3 regions of the Brevibacillus sp. FW301-21C12A genome follow, and region 1 is predicted to be linked to each of the others. Evidence: riboswitches for the same ligand, from Rfam matches in the RefSeq annotation. Region 1 holds a riboswitch; each other region holds the start of a gene.
The links. A riboswitch is a leader RNA that binds a small molecule or an ion and turns the genes downstream of it on or off. The one in region 1 is predicted to bind S-adenosylmethionine.
Positions count from the first base shown of each region.

Region 1 (5,706 bases):
ATGTTCTGTGTGAAACTATTACCATTTTCTTGCATGAGAAAACTTGGCTGCGCCGAGCCAATGGCGAAGCCTTCACGTACCTAGCGGGCATCAGTCTTGCTCTATCGTTTCGTTCGAAGTCTCGTTATGTTGCTGCACTTATGCTTTGATAAGAGTCTTATCCATTCTTATCTGTTACAAAAATGGATTGGAACTATAAAAAATTGTTTGCAGTGTAGTGGCGTGATGAGCCGAACATGATGCTGTGGGGTTGGTTGGGTTTTTAAAGCTCCTTTATCGGCGCTTTTGGTGTGGCGAGAAAAGAGACGAAATCGCTGTAACTTCTTGGGCTCCCTGCTGGGGGTATCACTGCCCGGCTCCGGGGAAAAAGACACTACAAAAAAGAAAGCTTGCGGTGGGATTGTCGTCTTTCTTGAGAGCTATTAATGCTAGCCTCCCTGACGATACAACATGCATGCTTTTAGAAAAACCGCTTCCTTGTCTTAAGCACTTTGCTTCCTGATCTACAACCCAAAATCACCCCCGAACGACAGAAACAGCTCGTAGAGGAAACAGGAGAAAGCAGCGAAGGTCTTTGGGACTCCTACCCAGCCTCCGCTCCCCCGCTAGAGGCCCAAGTACCTGTAGCGCTTTCTCCTGTTTCCTCTCACCACTACCGCGACGATCAACCGTTTTCCAAGCAGCCAGTCCGCCTTGATCCCACGGCTCGCAATAAAAACCACATTCTCGCCTAAACTAACCTAAACTACCTTGACTGCACCAAGTCGCCAAGCAATCGAAAAAAAACCTCCGTCCCAAAAAGGCACAACTCTTGCTTTCCTCGCCTTCGCAGCCTCGCCATGCTGCACGTACACTGATAAGAATCGTACCCACTCTTCTTCTGCCCAACAAAAACAGGCCGCCAGCTTCTCCCTGACGACCTGCCTTGCACGCGCGAACGCAAACACCTCTACGCTTTTCTTTTCCGCCGAAGCTGGTAATACGTCACAGCCAACGCCAGCGCCAATACCGTCCCTTTGATAATATCGTAGGCGTAGTACGGCAGGTTGAGCATCGTCATGCCGTTGAGCAGCACCCCGATCAGGATTGCGCCGACGAACGTCCCGAACACATTCGGCTTGCCCGCGCCGAATACAGAGAAGCCGACAAACGCCGCTGCCACTGCATCCATCAGCATCGAGCCGCCGCTGCTCACCTGGCCTGTCCCGATCCGCGCCGCCAAGAGCATCCCGCCCAAGCCGGCAAACAGCGCGGATAACACGTAGGCGAGCGTGCGGTAGCGATTGACCGGAATGCCTGACAAGCGCGCGGCTTCCAGATTGCCGCCCGTCATGTACAGCATCCGTCCTTGTCTGGTGTAGGTCAGGTAGATGTGCGTGACCGCGACCAGCAAAAAGGTCAGGATAACTGGCACAGGCAGCGAGAAAATTTTGCCTTGGCCAAGCCACAAAAACCACTCCTGGAATTTCCCCGGAGCCATCGAACCGTCTTCCATCGGCATGTTGGCGTAGATCGAGTAGCCTTTGGAATACGTCATGTGCAGCCCGTTGACGATGTAGAGCATCGCGAGCGTCGCCAGCAGGTCGGGAATCCGGATTTTGACGACCAGAAACGCGTTGACCAGCCCGACGATCAGGCTGAGCGCAATCGGAACGACCAGTGTGGCGAACACGCCCTGCTCGTACCAGACCATCATCGAGGCCGAGACGACGGTAGTCAGCGACACCGTCGAACCGACAGACAGGTCAAAGCCCCCGACAATCAAGGAAAACGTAACGCCGATGGCGACAAACGTCACGATCGAGATCGAGCGCAAAATGTCCGTAATGTTGTCATACGTAAAAAAATACGGGTTGGTCAAACTGAATAACAGCATAACGATAACAATAACCGCAACCGTTCCGTATTTGTAAATAAAATCAAACAGGCTGAATTTTTTACCTTCCACGTTACTCACCTCCGCTTGCATAATACATAATCCGCTCCTGCGTCGCTTCCGCCCGGCTCAGCTCCCGGACGATTTTCCCTTCGAACATGACCAGAATCCGGTCCGCGATGCCCAGCACCTCCGCAAACTCGCAGGAAAAGTACAAAACGCCCTTGCGCTGCTCCGCCAGCTTTCCGATCAGGCGGTAAATATCGCTTTTCGCGCCGATGTCCACGCCTTTGGTCGGTTCGTCAAACATGAAAATTTGCGCATCCGTATCGAGCCATTTGCCGATTGCGACCTTTTGCTGGTTCCCCCCGCTGAGGTGGCCGACGAGCTGGCCGATGTCCGCTGTCTTCACACCCAGCCGCTGCACCAGCTCCCGCGCTTGCCCCGCCTCGACTCCCCTGCGGACAAACCCGAGGCGCGACCATTTCCACAAAGTCGAGACAGACAAATTGTTTTTCACCGACTCCTCGACAAAAATGCCTTCTTTTCGCCGCTCCTCCGGGACGAGGACGATCCCTGCATCCACGGCTTCCTTTGGCGAGCGCAGGCGTACCGCCTTGCCTTTCAGCCTGATCTCGCCAGCTTCGGCCGCATCCGCTCCGAACAGCAGCCGGGCCAGCTCCGTCTTCCCTGCCCCGACAAGTCCTACGACGCCTACGATCTCGCCCTCGCGAACGCTCACATCCGCACCGCGCACCTTGCCGCCAGCCACTCCGGCCGCTTCCAGGATCACTTCGCCAATCGGCAGCTCCACTTTCGGGAACTCTTCCTCGAAGCTTTTGCCCAGCATGTTCCCGATGACTTCATCCATCGTAGTAGCGGCCGTCTCGCTCGTGGCAATCAGTTGACCGTCGCGCATGACCGTGATCCGGTCGCAGATTTCGAAAATTTCCGGCAGCCGATGGGAAATGTAGATGATCCCGACGCCTGCTTTTTTCAACTGGTCGATAATGAGAAACAGCCGCTCGCTCTCCTTCGTGCTCAACGGGGCTGTCGGTTCGTCAAAAATGACGTACTTCGCTTTTTGCACGGTCGCGCGGGCAATCAAGATCAGTTGCTTTTCGGACAGCGTACATTCCTCGACGAGCATGCGCACAGGGATGGAAAAGCCGAAGCTTTGCAAAATGCTCTCCGCTTCCTTGTGCAGCCCTTGCCAGTTCATGAGTCCCTTGCTGCTTTTGGACACGATCTGGTCGAGCAAAATGTTTTCCGTCACGCTCAAATACGGGATCAGCGCCGTATCGACTTCCTGGTAGACGCACTGGATGCCCAACGCTTTCGCATCCTGCGGCGATTGGATCGAGACGTCCTTGCCGTCAATCGCGATGCTGCCGCCATCCGGCTGATACGCGCCTGTAAGAATTTTCATCAGCGTGCTTTTTCCCGCTCCGTTCGCTCCGAGCAGCGCGTGCACCTCGCCAGCCTTGACTTCAAAATCGACGGAGCGCAACGCAGGCACGCCGGAAAACTGCTTCACAATCCCTTTCATCTGCAAGCTGGACACTTTTCGCCCCCCCTAAATAAACAAGATTCCCGTTGACAAAAGCAACGGGAATAGCCAAACCAACCAGCTCTATTTGCTTACTTGCCCCACTCTTGTACGTATTGGGACAGATCGCCCATCGTTACTTTTTTATCCTTTGGCAAGTCTTCCTGTTTGACCAGCACCGGATTCAGCTTCACGCTGTCTGGCACTTGCTCGCCTTTCATTTTTTGGAAAACGGTCTGCGCGTGAATGCGTCCGATATTCGACGGATCTACCGCTGCTGTCGCGACCCAAGGAGAGTTTGGCTCCTGGATCAGTTGCAAGTCTTCGTCGCTCAGGTCGATGCCGTACACCTTGATCTCGGTGCGTCCTGCTTGCTGGATCGCACGGGTTGCCCCTTTGGCAAATTCATCCCACGATGCCCATACGGCTGTAATGTCGCCTTTGTTCGGATACTTTTTCAAAATCGCTTCCATCTGCGCTTGCGTATCCAGCGCGGTGTTGTTCGTTGCCGAGCCAAACGCGGCGATTTCCTTGATATCCGGGTATTTTTTCAGGAATGCTTCATACGTTACCTGGCGCTTTTCCATCGGCGCAAAGCCCGCTACCCAAATTTTCACGATGTTGCCTTTGCCGCCCGTATCGGCAGCCAGCTTTTCCAGGCTCAACTCGGCCAGCTTGTTGTCATCTTGCTCGACGACAGGGACGCCCGGCAGCTTGATATCGGTGTCGAACAGCACGACCGGGATCTTTTTGTCGACCGCTTTTTGCGTGCCTTGCTGCAGCGCTTCCGCCGTACCGTGGTCAATCAGGATGCCGTCAAAATTTTGGTTCACCGCAGCGTCGAGGTTGGAGGCCATTTTCGACAAATCGGTATCTGCGTTGAATACGGTCAGCTCGCCGCCGTTTTTCTCGACTTCCTGCTTCACGCCGTTAATGTATTGGGCAGAAAACGTGCCGACGTTTTGGCGCATAATCAAGGCAATGCGCTTCGCCTTCTCGCCGCCGGAAGCGCCGCTTCCCGCCTGATTTTGGGTGTCCGCTCCCCCGCCGCAAGCGGTCAAGGCCAGCGACGCAGCCAGTACGATTGATGTGACAAGACCCAGTCTCTTTTTCATCGAAAAATCCCCCTTTTTCTTTCTTCCTGCTGAGCTTCAAGCTGAGGAGGCTACGCCCTTCCAATAGGAAAAGCCTCTTTCAACAGATGAAAGAGGCTTGATCGACAAGATTCGCGCCTCTTATCTGTCAGGTATCGCTACCTGTTGGAGTTAGCACCTTGGCTCGCAAGACGGTGATCTTGCCAGCTAGGTTGCCGGGCATCATAGGGCCATTCCCTCAGCCTTCTCTGGATAAGAGTAGTTTTTATTTTCGCAACGTTTGTATTAATATATACAGACTATAATCCTTGTTTTACCCATCTGTCAACTGGGTTTTTGAAGCTTTTGTCCTCCAAAATAATCCCAACTCGATGTCCAAATTTTGGAGGAATTATGTAAGGTCTTGTCGAAACCTTGTAGATTGAAGCAAAAGCCATGCAAATTTGCGATGGGGATGTCTAATGAGTCTACTAAAAGAACTAATCTTGCAAATGTTTTTTGCCTTGACACCGTTTGTTTTGTTCAACATCTATTACCGCGACCGGATGCGTAACTATAGCCGTTGCTTTATTCTCGTAACCAGCTCTGTCTGCATGTTTCTGGCGATGACCTTCGCTTCGAGCGTCAACGAAGGAATCATTTTCGACATCAGGCACGTCATCGTCTTTTTCGCTCTGATCTACGGCGGAGTACGAATCGCCTTGATCGTGCTGATCGAATCAGCGCTGTACCGCTTTTATCTGGGCGGCGAAGGCACCTGGGTCGCCATGCTCGTAATGGCCGCCACGTTTGCAATCTCCCTCCTGATATATCAACGCTACAAAGCCAGTTATCGGAAAACACTGTTTACTCTTTTGACGGGTGCGCTTTTTTCCCTGATAGATTTGGGGTTGACCTATCTCAATTTTCCCACCTATGTATCCCATCAGCTTCCCTATCATGTGCTTGTGATTCCCGTTCAAAATTTTGTCGGCATCTGGCTGTTGATGTCGTTATTTAGCAAATGCGTATCAGACAAGGAATTGTTCATTCGCCATGCCCAAAACGAAAAAATCGAGACGATGAGCCACGTCGCCGCTTCACTGGCGCACGAGGTGCGAAACCCGCTCACGGCCGTCAAAGGATTTTTGCGCCTGATCCAGGAGGACCCGGGAAACATTGCGAAAACCGATCAGTACATTCGCATC
Region 1 covers NZ_JBYTBG010000052.1:20,044-25,749, forward strand. Annotated here, with positions in the region: gene AC3WQH_RS22510 (ABC transporter permease) at 950-1,948, opposite strand; gene AC3WQH_RS22515 (sugar ABC transporter ATP-binding protein) at 1,950-3,440, opposite strand; gene AC3WQH_RS22520 (sugar ABC transporter substrate-binding protein) at 3,518-4,540, opposite strand; SAM riboswitch class I at 4,658-4,778, opposite strand; gene AC3WQH_RS22525 (ATP-binding protein) at 4,981-5,706, shown strand, end outside.

Region 2 (5,706 bases), on a different contig from region 1:
AACATTTCTACGTTAAAGATGTTTTCATACCAGCGCAGGGAGAAGCCTTCCGGCGGGAATTTCAGGACGCTCCCAGGCTCAAACGATGTAAAGGATATGATAATGAGCGGCCCGAGCAAAAAAGCAAAGACGAGAAGGGTAAACAGGGCCAACCCGCGATTTTTTTCCTGCATAGCTTCTACCCCTTCGGATTTAGTTTCGTCGCCAGCTTGTTCATGAAGGAAATGACGACAAACGTAATGACGATCATGATCGTGGCAATGACCGAAGCCATGTACCAGTCGTTTAGCGTAATCGCGTTCTGGTAGAGAAACGTCGAGATGACGCGTTGCTTCCCGCCCAGCAGCGCAGGTGTAGTGTAGGCGGTCAGGCTGCCGACAAACACGAGAATGCTGCCGATGATAAGCCCTGGCACACTAAGCGGTACAATCACCTGGCGGAACGCCGTAAATTTGGACGCGCCCAGGCTTTCGGCCGCTTTGATTAAATCCGGGTCGATGTTTTCCATCACGCCCACCAGCGTAATGATGATGAGCGGCAGGAACAGATGGATCAGACCGATCATCATCGCAGTCGGGGTGTACAAGATTTCCAGCGGTTTTTCAATCAGTCCGATCGACAACAGCGAGCTGTTCAGCAAGCCTTTTTTGCCGAGAATAATCATCCAGGAAAACGAGCGCACGACAGAGCTGGTCAGCAGCGGGAAAATCGCCAATGCCAGCAAAATCCCCTTTTTGCGCGGGCCTAACTTGGAAATGTAGTACGCAGCCGGAAAGCCGAGCAGGATGCAGGCAATGGTCGTGACGAGACTGACCTGCAGCGTCGTCAGCAAAATTTTCATGAAATACTTGTCCGTCAAAAACTGCATGTAGCCTTGCAGGGTAAAGCTTCCTTCATGGAAAAACGTGGACGCAATCGTCAGCACGATCGGAATGACCATGAACAGCGTCAAAAACAGCACACCAGGCAGCAGCAATAAATAAAGACCCTTTTTTCTCATTCAATTAACTCCTGTTCACGGTATCGTCAGGCTTTCAATGCGCCGAGAAAACGCGCAAAGAACGCATCTGCATCTACGTCCAGACAGACGTTCATGTTGGGTTCTTTTTTCAGGCGGTTCTGAAAGTCGCAAACCGTTTGCCCGTCACAAAGCTCGCTTTTCGTTTCGATATCGACGTACAGCTTCTTCGTCGTCACCAGCGAGCGGTCGAGCGCGACCGCAACAGCCAGCGGATCGTGCATGGCGCAGGCGCGCACGCCGTTGCGTTCAAAGTAGCGGTCCAGGTAATCGGACGTGCTTTGCTTCACGTAGCGGCCGATGGGCGTATCGCCCAGTTCCTTGATATGTTCTTCGGTAAGCAGGACTCGTCGTGTGACATCCAGCCCGACCAATGTCAATTGCGGAAATCCGGCGTGAAACACTACCTTGGCTGCTTCCGGATCGACGTACATGTTGTACTCCGCCACCGGGGTCACATTTCCGTGCTCGGTCAATACCCCGCCCATAAAAATGACTTCCTTCACCTGCTTGACCAGCTCGGGGCACCTTCTGACAGCCAAGGCCAGATTCGTCAGCGGCCCTGTCATGACAAGCGTGACTTGCCCGGGACGAGCCAGCACTTGCTCGCAAATGAAATCAGGCGCAAAGCCTTCCCGCGGCTGCGTCAGCACCTCCGCATCCCGCAGTGCCCCGCCAAGCCCGTCCTCGCCATGAATGCGATGCTCGAAAAACAACGGACGAAAAAGCGGCTGGGAGGCTCCGCGTACGACAGGAATCGTTGCTCCCACTTGCAGGAAATCGAGAATTTTGCACGTATTTTCTGTCGCTTTGCCAAGGGATACGTTGCCGTTTACGGTAGTGATTCCGATCAATTCACATTGACCGCTCTTGATAGCCAAAATAATTCCCAGCGCGTCATCAATTCCGGTATCGACATCAAGAATGATTTTTTGCTCCACGAGTGGTCCTCCTTCAGTTGAAACAAACAAGGGTATATCCGCCTGACGTCTATACCCTTGTCCTGTTTCAAGCGCTTGTTATTGGGTAATTTCGCGGTTCCAGCGATCAATCCACGCCTTGGAATGCTCGTTGACGAACTTCATGTCCAGCTTGCGCAGCTTGTTCACTGTCTCTTCGCCGTAAGTCACGCCTTTTGCTTCTTCGGCTGTCAGCTCCACAGACGTGTTTACAGGAGAGTCTACTTTTGCTTTCGCTGTTTTCTCCTGAACTTCCTTGCTCAACTGATAGTTGATGAAGTCCTCGGCCAGTTGCTTGTTTTTGCTGCCTTTGACGATGTTGACGGTGTTCATTACGGCGTAGCCACCGCTTGCCGGAGCGACGAATACCGCTTCTGGCACGGCTGCCTGGATGTCTTTGAAGTACATTTCCATGATCGGACCCACTGCGATTTCTTCCTGGCTGAACATGTTCACGTACTCGGAAGTTTTGTCGTAATACTTCACAACGCCTTTATTCGCTTCTTTCATTTTTGCAAACGCCTGGTCTTCGTTAAACTCTGCGCTACCTGCTACCATCGAAGCGCTGTCGAGAATCATCGGGCCTGTGGTGGACGTGATGTTCGGCAGTGTCAGCTTGCCTGCCAACTCAGGGCTCCACAGGTCTTTCCAATCTTTGATCTCGGTTGTGACCAGCTTCGGATTGTAGGCAATCCCGAATTGTCCGATCGTGTAGGCTGGACCGTAGTCCTCGCCCAGCGGCGCTTTGGCGATATCGTAAATCTGGTTCAGGTTCGGAATGCGACTGCGGTCGATTTTTTCAAATACGCCGCTGTCGATTCCTTGCTGCGCATAGTAGTCGGAGAGATAGATCAGATCGACGTCGGAACTGCCTTGGCGGATTTTGTTCAGACGCTCGGCGTTGTTTCCGATTTCGAGCACGATTTTCACGTTGTGCTCTTTTTCAAATGGTTCGTAGATTTCTTTGCGGAAAAAGTCTTCAGAAAAGCCCCATGTAGAGATTACCAGCTTTTGCGGCTCGCCTTTGGCAGCTTCGCCTGCTGCTCCCTCCTGCGTTTTGTCGCTGCTGCCGCAGCCTGCAAGCACCAGAGACAGCATGGAAGCAGAAAGTATTCCTGTCAGCATTTTTTTCATCGTAATGTTCCTCCCGTTCGGCTTATAAATGACGAATGATTCCATCTCATAGAATGAAGTGTTTTCTCGTTTTTATACTGCGTGTCGTGAAACCCCCTACTGTTTCCCTCGTTCGGTGATTTTATTCATCAACCACCCCCTTTGCAAAGCGTTGAGAAGCTGAAAAAGAAAAAAGAAAAGCACCCTTGAATAGAACGATACATTCTAAACAAGAGCACTTTTCTTCGTAAACAAAGAGAAGCGACACCCGTTTCACACCATTTTCACGGTCTTCCCTTGAGATAAATCAAAAGGGAAAATCCGAACGAATGGGGCAAGTATTTAATTTTCCGAGCCGCTCACAATCACATTCGTGATCGCCCACTGCGTAGGCGCGTCATAGTCTCTTAGCACAGCTTCCAGCTTCAGACCCATCTCTTCTTCCAGCCGTTCTTTCAGTTTCCTCTTATAAAGAAGAGACATGCGAAAATCGACTTCGAGCTTCAGGGCCGGGGCTTCGCCTTCAAGCGCGGCAGAGCGCGGTGAACGGCGATGCTTGGCGTGGAAGGTAATCAACTGATTCTCAATGGTCACTCTCAGCAAAGTCGTTCCAAATCCGAACAACTCTTTCGCTATCTCATTATAAATGGCAGACAGCTTTTTTCTCGTTTCATTCGTGTCTGTTAAACTCATGACATCACCCGCGAGAGCTGTTATCGGATTCGTTGCTCCCATTATACATATGATTTCTGGCTAGAGCAAGCAAACATTCGTATTTAGATCATTTTTACATTTTTCAGTCAAAAATTCGTTCGGAAAAACAATTGACAGGTCGAAATCGGCAAGCTATAATCCAACTAACCTAATATGAATTGTAGGCAATTTGCTTTGACCGAATTTCATAAGCCACTTCTCTTATAAAGAGAGGTCGAGGGACTGGCCCTATGACACCTCGGCAACCTATCCCACCGATATGGTGCCAAATCCAGCGGAAATCAATTCCGACAGATAAGAGAGGCATTGACCACTGTGAATGTTGCATGCGCAGTTACAAGCCTCTTCTTAGCGGAAGAGGCTTTTTGTTTTCCCGGTTACTATTTTCAAGATATACAAACACCAAAGAAAAGGGGAATTTTCATGAAAAAAACAGGCTTATTTCTCACTTCGCTTCTGCTAGCTGCTTCTCTCGTTACGGCGTGCGGCGGCAAACAGGAAGCGGCTCCCGCAAACGGTGGAGCTGCTGCTGAACAGCAAACCAAAATCAAGGTCGGCGTGACAGGCGGCCCTCACGAAGAAATTTTCAACAAAGTAAAAGAAGTCGCCAAAGGCCAAGGAATCGACGTGGAGCTGGTCGTGTTCAACGACTATGTGCAACCGAACCAGGCTCTCGATAAAGGCAATCTCGATATGAACAGCTTCCAGACCATCCCGTTCCTGGCCAAGTTCAATCAGGACCACAAAACCAAAATCGTCGAGATCGGCAAAGGCGTAACCTTCCCGATGGGGCTCTACTCCACCAAGCATAAAAAAGTAGAGGACATCCCGGAAGGCGGCGTGGTCGGCATCCAAAACGACCCGACGAACCGCGCCCGCGCTCTGTTGCTCTACCAGGCTGCCGGACTTATCAAGCTCAAAGACGGCGTGAAAGACAACGCGACTCCGCTGGACATCGTGGAAAATCCGAAAAAACTGCAATTCAAGGAGCTGGAGGCAGCGTTTTTGGCTCGCTCGCTCGGCAACGTGGAAGTCGCTTCGATCAACACCAACTTCGCCATGGAAGCAGGCTATTCGCCGAAAAAAGACGCGATCTTCTCGGAAACGTCTGATTCTCCTTACGTCAACATCATCGCCGTCAGAGAAGCAGACAAAGACAACCCGACCTACAAAAAGCTCGTGGACATCTACCGCTCGGAAGAAGTGAAGAAGTTTATCGACGAACACTTTGAAGGAGCCGTGCTGCCGTCCTGGTAAAAACATGCCGGGAACAACCGACAACAAGGAGACACTCGTGATGATACAGCTAACTGATATTCATAAAACGTACAAGGTAGGAGCCAGGCAGGTCGAAGCCTTGAAGGGCGTATCTCTGAACGTGGAAAAAGGGCAAATCTACGGCGTGATCGGCTTTAGCGGAGCGGGGAAAAGTACCCTGCTCCGCACGATCAACCTGTTGGAAAAGCCGACGAGCGGCTCCGTAGTCGTCAACGGGCAAAATCTGCTTGAGCTGAAGGAAAAAGAACTGCGCCAGGCGCGCAAAAAGATCGGCATTATTTTTCAGCACTTCAATCTGCTTTCCTCCTACAACGTCTTTGACAACGTGGCGGAAATATTGCGGATGAACCGAGTGCCAAAGGACGTTATCAAGCGCAAGGTAGAAGACTTGCTGCGCCTCGTCGGTCTGGCGGACAAGGCAAACGCCTATCCTTCCCAACTGTCCGGCGGGCAAAAGCAACGGGTAGGCATTGCCCGGGCACTCGCCACCGATCCGGAAATTTTGCTGTGCGACGAAGCGACATCTGCTCTCGACCCGCAGACGACCGAATCGATCTTGGAGCTTTTGCTCGACATTAACCGCAAGTTCAATCTGACAATCGTGCTGATTACCCACGAAATGCA
Region 2 covers NZ_JBYTBG010000011.1:89,092-94,797, forward strand. Annotated here, with positions in the region: gene AC3WQH_RS09740 (ABC transporter permease) at 1-173, opposite strand, end outside; gene AC3WQH_RS09745 (ABC transporter permease) at 179-1,000, opposite strand; gene AC3WQH_RS09750 (nucleoside hydrolase) at 1,027-1,959, opposite strand; gene AC3WQH_RS09755 (ABC transporter substrate-binding protein) at 2,038-3,111, opposite strand; gene AC3WQH_RS09760 (hypothetical protein) at 3,433-3,783, opposite strand; SAM riboswitch class I at 4,003-4,105, shown strand; gene AC3WQH_RS09765 (MetQ/NlpA family ABC transporter substrate-binding protein) at 4,228-5,061, shown strand; gene AC3WQH_RS09770 (methionine ABC transporter ATP-binding protein) at 5,102-5,706, shown strand, end outside.
Region 2: it holds a riboswitch for S-adenosylmethionine, as region 1 does, so the genes downstream of both, AC3WQH_RS09765 (MetQ/NlpA family ABC transporter substrate-binding protein) here and AC3WQH_RS22520 (sugar ABC transporter substrate-binding protein) in region 1, are expected to answer to the same signal.

Region 3 (5,706 bases), on a different contig from region 1:
ACGTAGAGCCGATCCCTGTATTCTTTCTCATTTTCCAGTCGTTGTAAATCCTGCAAATAGACGGGAGCCGTCTCTGGCCCCATCTCTCCCCATTCATTCCGCGCTTCCTCTTCGTGCAGGCTGTACGTATGCGAACCGATATCAGCCAGCCCAGAGTGAAGCATTTCCATGACTTGTTGACGCGTAAGTGGCGTCGTCATGTTCTCCCGTTTTCGATCGGCTACATCTCGCAAGCGCCCTGCGATCACGAAGTTCACTGACGGGTAGCCGTATGTACGTAAGGTGGGAAAAGCCTTCGTGTAATAACTCTCATAGCCGTCGTCAAAGGTAATCAGGACAGCATTTTCGGTCGGCAAGCTCCCTGTATCCACAAAATGCAAAAACTCATCCAACGAGATCGGCTGCAAGTCGTTTTCGTGCAAAAACGACATATGTTTTGCAAATTGCTCAGGCGAAATGACGTAGCGCTGGCCTGATGCATCCGTGACATGGTGATACGTCAGGACGACTACCTGATTGTTATACCACTTTTTCGGCTTTACCGTTGCTTTTTCGTTCTGCGTGACGTTTGGCTCAGCAATTTCCGCCTCGCTTATGCTTATAGACGTATCTACTTGGGGAAAAGGTTGCACTTTTTGGGCATTCTTTTTTGATTGGTAAAATTCACCAATCCCCAATGCAGACATAACCAGCAATAAAGAAATAACAAATACGGTCAGGAAGAGCCTTTTGTTCGGCAAAGAAACCCCTCCTCTACTTCCTCACTAGGAGATTCGACACAGTCCTACATTTCCCCTTCGCTTAAAGCCCACCAATAACTGGAAAATTTTCCCCGTAATAAAAAAAGAGCCCAGTAGCTTTACCAGGCTCTTTCTTTGTCGTTCTTATTTTGCCAGTTGCGCAGCTTCTTGCTTCAGAACTTCTGCTTTGTCTGTTTGCTCCCAAGGAACCTTCAGGTCATTGCGTCCAAAGTGGCCATAAGCCGCTGTTTGTTTGTAGATAGGGCGACGCAGGTCGAGCTGCTTGATGATGCCAGCCGGACGCAGGTCGAAGTGTTTGCGCACCAGTTTCACCAGATCTTCTTCGGAAACGGTTCCTGTACCAAAAGTATCAACAGCGATGGATACAGGCTGCGCTACACCGATTGCGTAAGCCACTTGCACTTCGCATTTGTCAGCCAGGCCAGCAGCCACAATGTTTTTCGCTACGTAACGAGCAGCGTAAGCGCCGGAGCGGTCTACTTTTGTCGGATCTTTACCGGAGAACGCGCCGCCGCCGTGACGAGCGTAGCCACCGTAAGTGTCTACGATGATTTTGCGGCCAGTCAGACCAGCGTCCCCTTGAGGTCCGCCGATTACGAAGCGGCCAGTCGGGTTGATGAAGTATTTGGTATCAGCGTCCAGCAGCTCAGCCGGAACAACTGGTTTGATAACTTGCTCGATGAGGTCTTGCTTGATTTGCTCCAAGGTAGTCTCAGGAGCGTGTTGAGTCGAAATCACGATGGTGTCGATGCGAACTGGCTTGTCCCCATCGTACTCAACCGTTACTTGCGTTTTGCCGTCAGGACGCAGGTAGGCGAGTGTGCCGTTTTTGCGAACTTCAGTCAAGCGGCGAGCCAGCTTGTGAGACATGCTGATCGGCAGCGGCATCAGCTCAGGTGTTTCGTTGCAAGCAAAGCCGAACATCAGACCTTGGTCACCTGCACCGATCGCTTCGATCTCAGCGTCGGTCATTTTGCCTTCGCGCGCTTCCAAAGCCTGGTCTACGCCGAGAGCGATGTCAGCGGATTGCTCGCCGATCGCAGTGATTACGCCGCAAGTGTCAGCGTCAAAGCCGAACTTCGCACGATCATAACCGATCTCACGGATCGTTTCGCGCACCAGCTTTTGGATGTCCACGTACGTGTTGGTGGTGATTTCACCGGCTACGAGAACCAGCCCGGTAGTTACGGAAGTTTCGCAAGCTACGCGAGCGTTTGGATCCTTGGCCAAAATGGCGTCCAGGATGGAGTCGGAAATTTGGTCACAAATTTTATCCGGATGTCCTTCGGTTACAGACTCAGATGTGAACAGACGACGACCTTTTTGCAAAGCCATGAGAAAATACCTCCTTTGACCTCATACAAATAGTTTGGTAGCCGAGTCAGGATTTTATCGACGTAAACGCAAATAAAAAACCTTTTCCATCTTTTGGAGGAAAAGGTTTGAGCGCTTTTAGCTTCCTTCATCCTCTTATCGGCCAGAACAGATTTCCGTCCTGCTGGTTAGCACCGCTCCAGACGGTTGCCGGGCTTCATAGGGCCAGTCCCTCCGCCTGCTCTGGATAAGAGTATCCATTACGGATTATAGAATAATTGTTTTTTGAGGTGGTGTCAATAGACTTTTGCCAGAGCACCTCTTTGGCCGAAATCGCCCTGTACAAAACGCTGTTGGAATCGCCTGCGGGAAGCGTCTGAGGTGATCGAAGCCGCGTTTTCACAAGGACGATATAGCCATGCCATGCGTCTGTCGAACGCAAAGCGGAAAATTTTTTCTTACACTTGATACGATTTGGCGATTAATACAACAACCTCGGCCCGCGTAGCGCTGCCCTGTGGCTTGAAGAGCGAACCGTATCCGTTTAGCCAGTTTCTTGCCGTCAAAGCGCCGATCGCCGGTGCTGCCCAATGGCCGGCCGGAACATCGCGATAGCTCGGTGCGCTGCTGCTGTTCAGAGCCACGCCCTTCGCCCTGGCGATCATCGCGGCCATTTCCGCCCGCGAAACAGCTTGGTCAGGCTTGATCTGACTGTTTGGATACCCCTTCAAGACTCCGAGCTGATAAGCCACTCCAAGGGTGTTGTACGCCCAGTGCTTTTTTGGCAAATCAGAAAACACTTCCCGTCCGGAATACGCGCTGGCTACCTTCGAGCCGGTTGCGCGCATCGCCTGCAGCAGCATTGTGGCAAACTGCGCACGAGTTACTGCCTCGTTAGGCTTGAACGTCGCATCGCCGAAGCCTTGGACAATTCCTTTGGAGCTCAGCCTGGCGATCTCTGTGCGCGCCCAATGGTCGGAAATATCCCGATACCCCGAGACGAGGGGCTGCTGCGTAACTGTCAATTTGTACGCATCGTACTTGAACGGAATGCCGCTGTTCAGGCGCACGTAATACTTGCCTTTTGGCAACCGCAGGCTGAAAATCTCGCTGCCCCGATCGGACAGCTCAGCCACTTCGTTTGTCGAAGCGAGCGCGTAGTTCATGTTTTTCTCGCTGTAAAGAGCGATGCGAAAACCGCTGGATACCGGAATAAACGGGGCTCGAATCGTGACGTACGAGTCTGTATTGAGCGTAAATTGAAACCAATCTGCATCCGAAGCCGTCGGAATCGTTCCGGTCATGACCCCTCCAGCGGCGAGCGGCGACGCCCTGCTGTACGTATCATTCGGCTCGTTCAAATCTTTTTTCAGCGGGGTGAACCCGAGATCCAGGCGATATTCGCCGTTCACCGCATTTTGCTGATACTCGCTGACCCGAATGTAGTATTTTCCCGGGGAGACTTCCTTGCTCGCACGCTCCGACGGATTATCGCGGTCGACGTTGTCGTAGAGCGGGTCCCAAACCGTATTTTTTCCGGTTTCCTGCTTTCCTATGGCAAGCACCAGGTCCACCCGCTTGTTGTCGGGAGTCACCGTCACATCCATATGCCCGTATTCGCGGACGTAGTAGGAGAACCAGTCCTGGTCGCCCTCCTGGTGGAAGTTGCCCGTGACGCTGATCTGGTTGCCTACCAGCGGCCTTGCCGTCGCCATCGTATCGTTTGGCTCATTGCGGTCCGGGTTGATCGTGAACTTGCTCGTCAGCACGTAGGCAAACGAGTTGACGCCGCCGTTTCGCATCAGCTTGATGTTCATCCTGCCCGCTTTTGCCGGGACGGTAACGGTATCCCCGTTTCCAAAATACTGCGTAATCGGCGTTCGGTTTTCCGGGTAAAAGGTAGCCGCCATGGCGGAGGATACCCCGGAGTTAATCGTCGCCGTAAAGCTGACTTTTCCGTCATACGGCACATCCATTTTAAACCAGTCTACCGTGTCGTTTGGCCCCAGGTTGCCGCGTATTTGCTGTTCGATAGGGAATGCTTTGGCTCGCTGCAAAGAGTTGTTCGGCTCCAAAAAGTCGCCGGAGAGCGCGCTGCGCACTGCCTTGTTCACGTCCAGCAATCCGTAGCCTGTTTGCCGGTCCCAGCCGCTCTCGCCGAGGTCTGTAGCTGTCTGGTAAAGCATTTGCCTCACATCCAGCGCCGTCAGTTTTGGATAGCGGGCCAAAATCAGGGCCGCCGCTCCCGCTACTTGAGGCGCTGCCGCTGACGTACCGGAAAACGATCCGTACTTTCCGCCCAGCTTCGTCGTATATACGTTAAGCCCCGGCGCCACAATGTTTAACTCAGGCCCCGTATTCGATTGATAAATCGCCTGGTTTTTCCCATTCACGGCCCCAACCGCAACGACTGTCGGGTAGGCAGCCGGATAGGCGACGCGGCTTGCTTCGTTTCCGCTGGCAGCGACGAGGACGGCTCCGCTTCTCTCCGCACGGTCAATGGCCTCTTTCAAGGAGCGGGAATAGGACAGGCTGCTGAACGACATCAGGATAACTTTGGCTCCCCTGTCGAGCGCTGTATTGATCCCCTTCGCAATCATGTCCACATTCGTCACTGCATCTTTGTTCAAAATTTTGATCGGCAAAATCCGGGCGTTCCAGACTACCCCTGATACCCCGATCCCGTTGTTGCCTTTTGCAGCGAGAACCCCGATGACTTCTGTCCCGTGCCCGTTGTCATCCTGCGCCGATTTCCCCGGGTTGACCAGATTGACACCCGGCAGCAGATTCCCCTTCAAGTCAGGGTGATTGTAGTCCGCTCCGGAATCGAGCACGGCAATCGTAATCGCCTGGTTGCTGTTGACTACAGGCCACGCCTTGTCGGCCTTGATCTGGCTGATGTGCAACTGATTGCTCAGATAGCTGTCATTGGAAGCAGGCGCGGCAGCGAGTGCAGGCCGCACGCCCAGCGGTACAAGCGTGAGCAGCATCGCAACTGACACGGCTATTTGAATCGATTTTTTCATAAACACAGTCCTTCCTTACTTTCCCCTGCAACTAGCGCAGCAAGAAAACCTCTATCGCCGCCCGCTCAAACAAAGGGGCATGCGCTGTCGTGGAAGGTTTTCTTAACGTATCGAAATGAATAAATGTTCGCGCTTATCCATTTCAGTACGTTCAAAAAGGTATTCAAGTATTATGCTTCTCGTCCTAGCATAGCGGATAAAAAGGGCGAAAAGCAACCCTGTTTCCCCAAGATTTGGAACGTTATGGCAGGAGAAAAACCCTTTTCACCATTGGCAAAAAGGGTTCATCCATTACTGCAGCAGGCCTTTGTTGTCTTCGGTAGCAGGCTCTACATATGCTTTTTCTTTTTTGCGTTGACGCGCCTGCGGAATGTAGGCACTCAGTTCGTCCGGGTTTACTTCTGCTTTTTTAATCGAAGAAGACGGGATATCAAACGCCCAGATGCGCTGACTGTTTGCTTCCACCTTCATGTTTTCGAGCGTGTAGCTGACGCGGGCAACCGCATCGCCTTCCTTGTCGTGAACGATGATCGGCACCTCGGTAAACTCCAGGCGCTTCTCCAGTCCGTTGCGGAATACGACGACAACCTTCAGGCCGTTATCAT
Region 3 covers NZ_JBYTBG010000046.1:17,560-23,265, forward strand. Annotated here, with positions in the region: gene AC3WQH_RS21410 (polysaccharide deacetylase family protein) at 1-740, opposite strand, end outside; gene metK (methionine adenosyltransferase) at 885-2,096, opposite strand; SAM riboswitch class I at 2,229-2,329, opposite strand; gene AC3WQH_RS21420 (S8 family peptidase) at 2,534-5,101, opposite strand; gene AC3WQH_RS21425 (SLAP domain-containing protein) at 5,393-5,706, opposite strand, start outside.
Region 3: it holds a riboswitch for S-adenosylmethionine, as region 1 does, so the genes downstream of both, metK (methionine adenosyltransferase) here and AC3WQH_RS22520 (sugar ABC transporter substrate-binding protein) in region 1, are expected to answer to the same signal.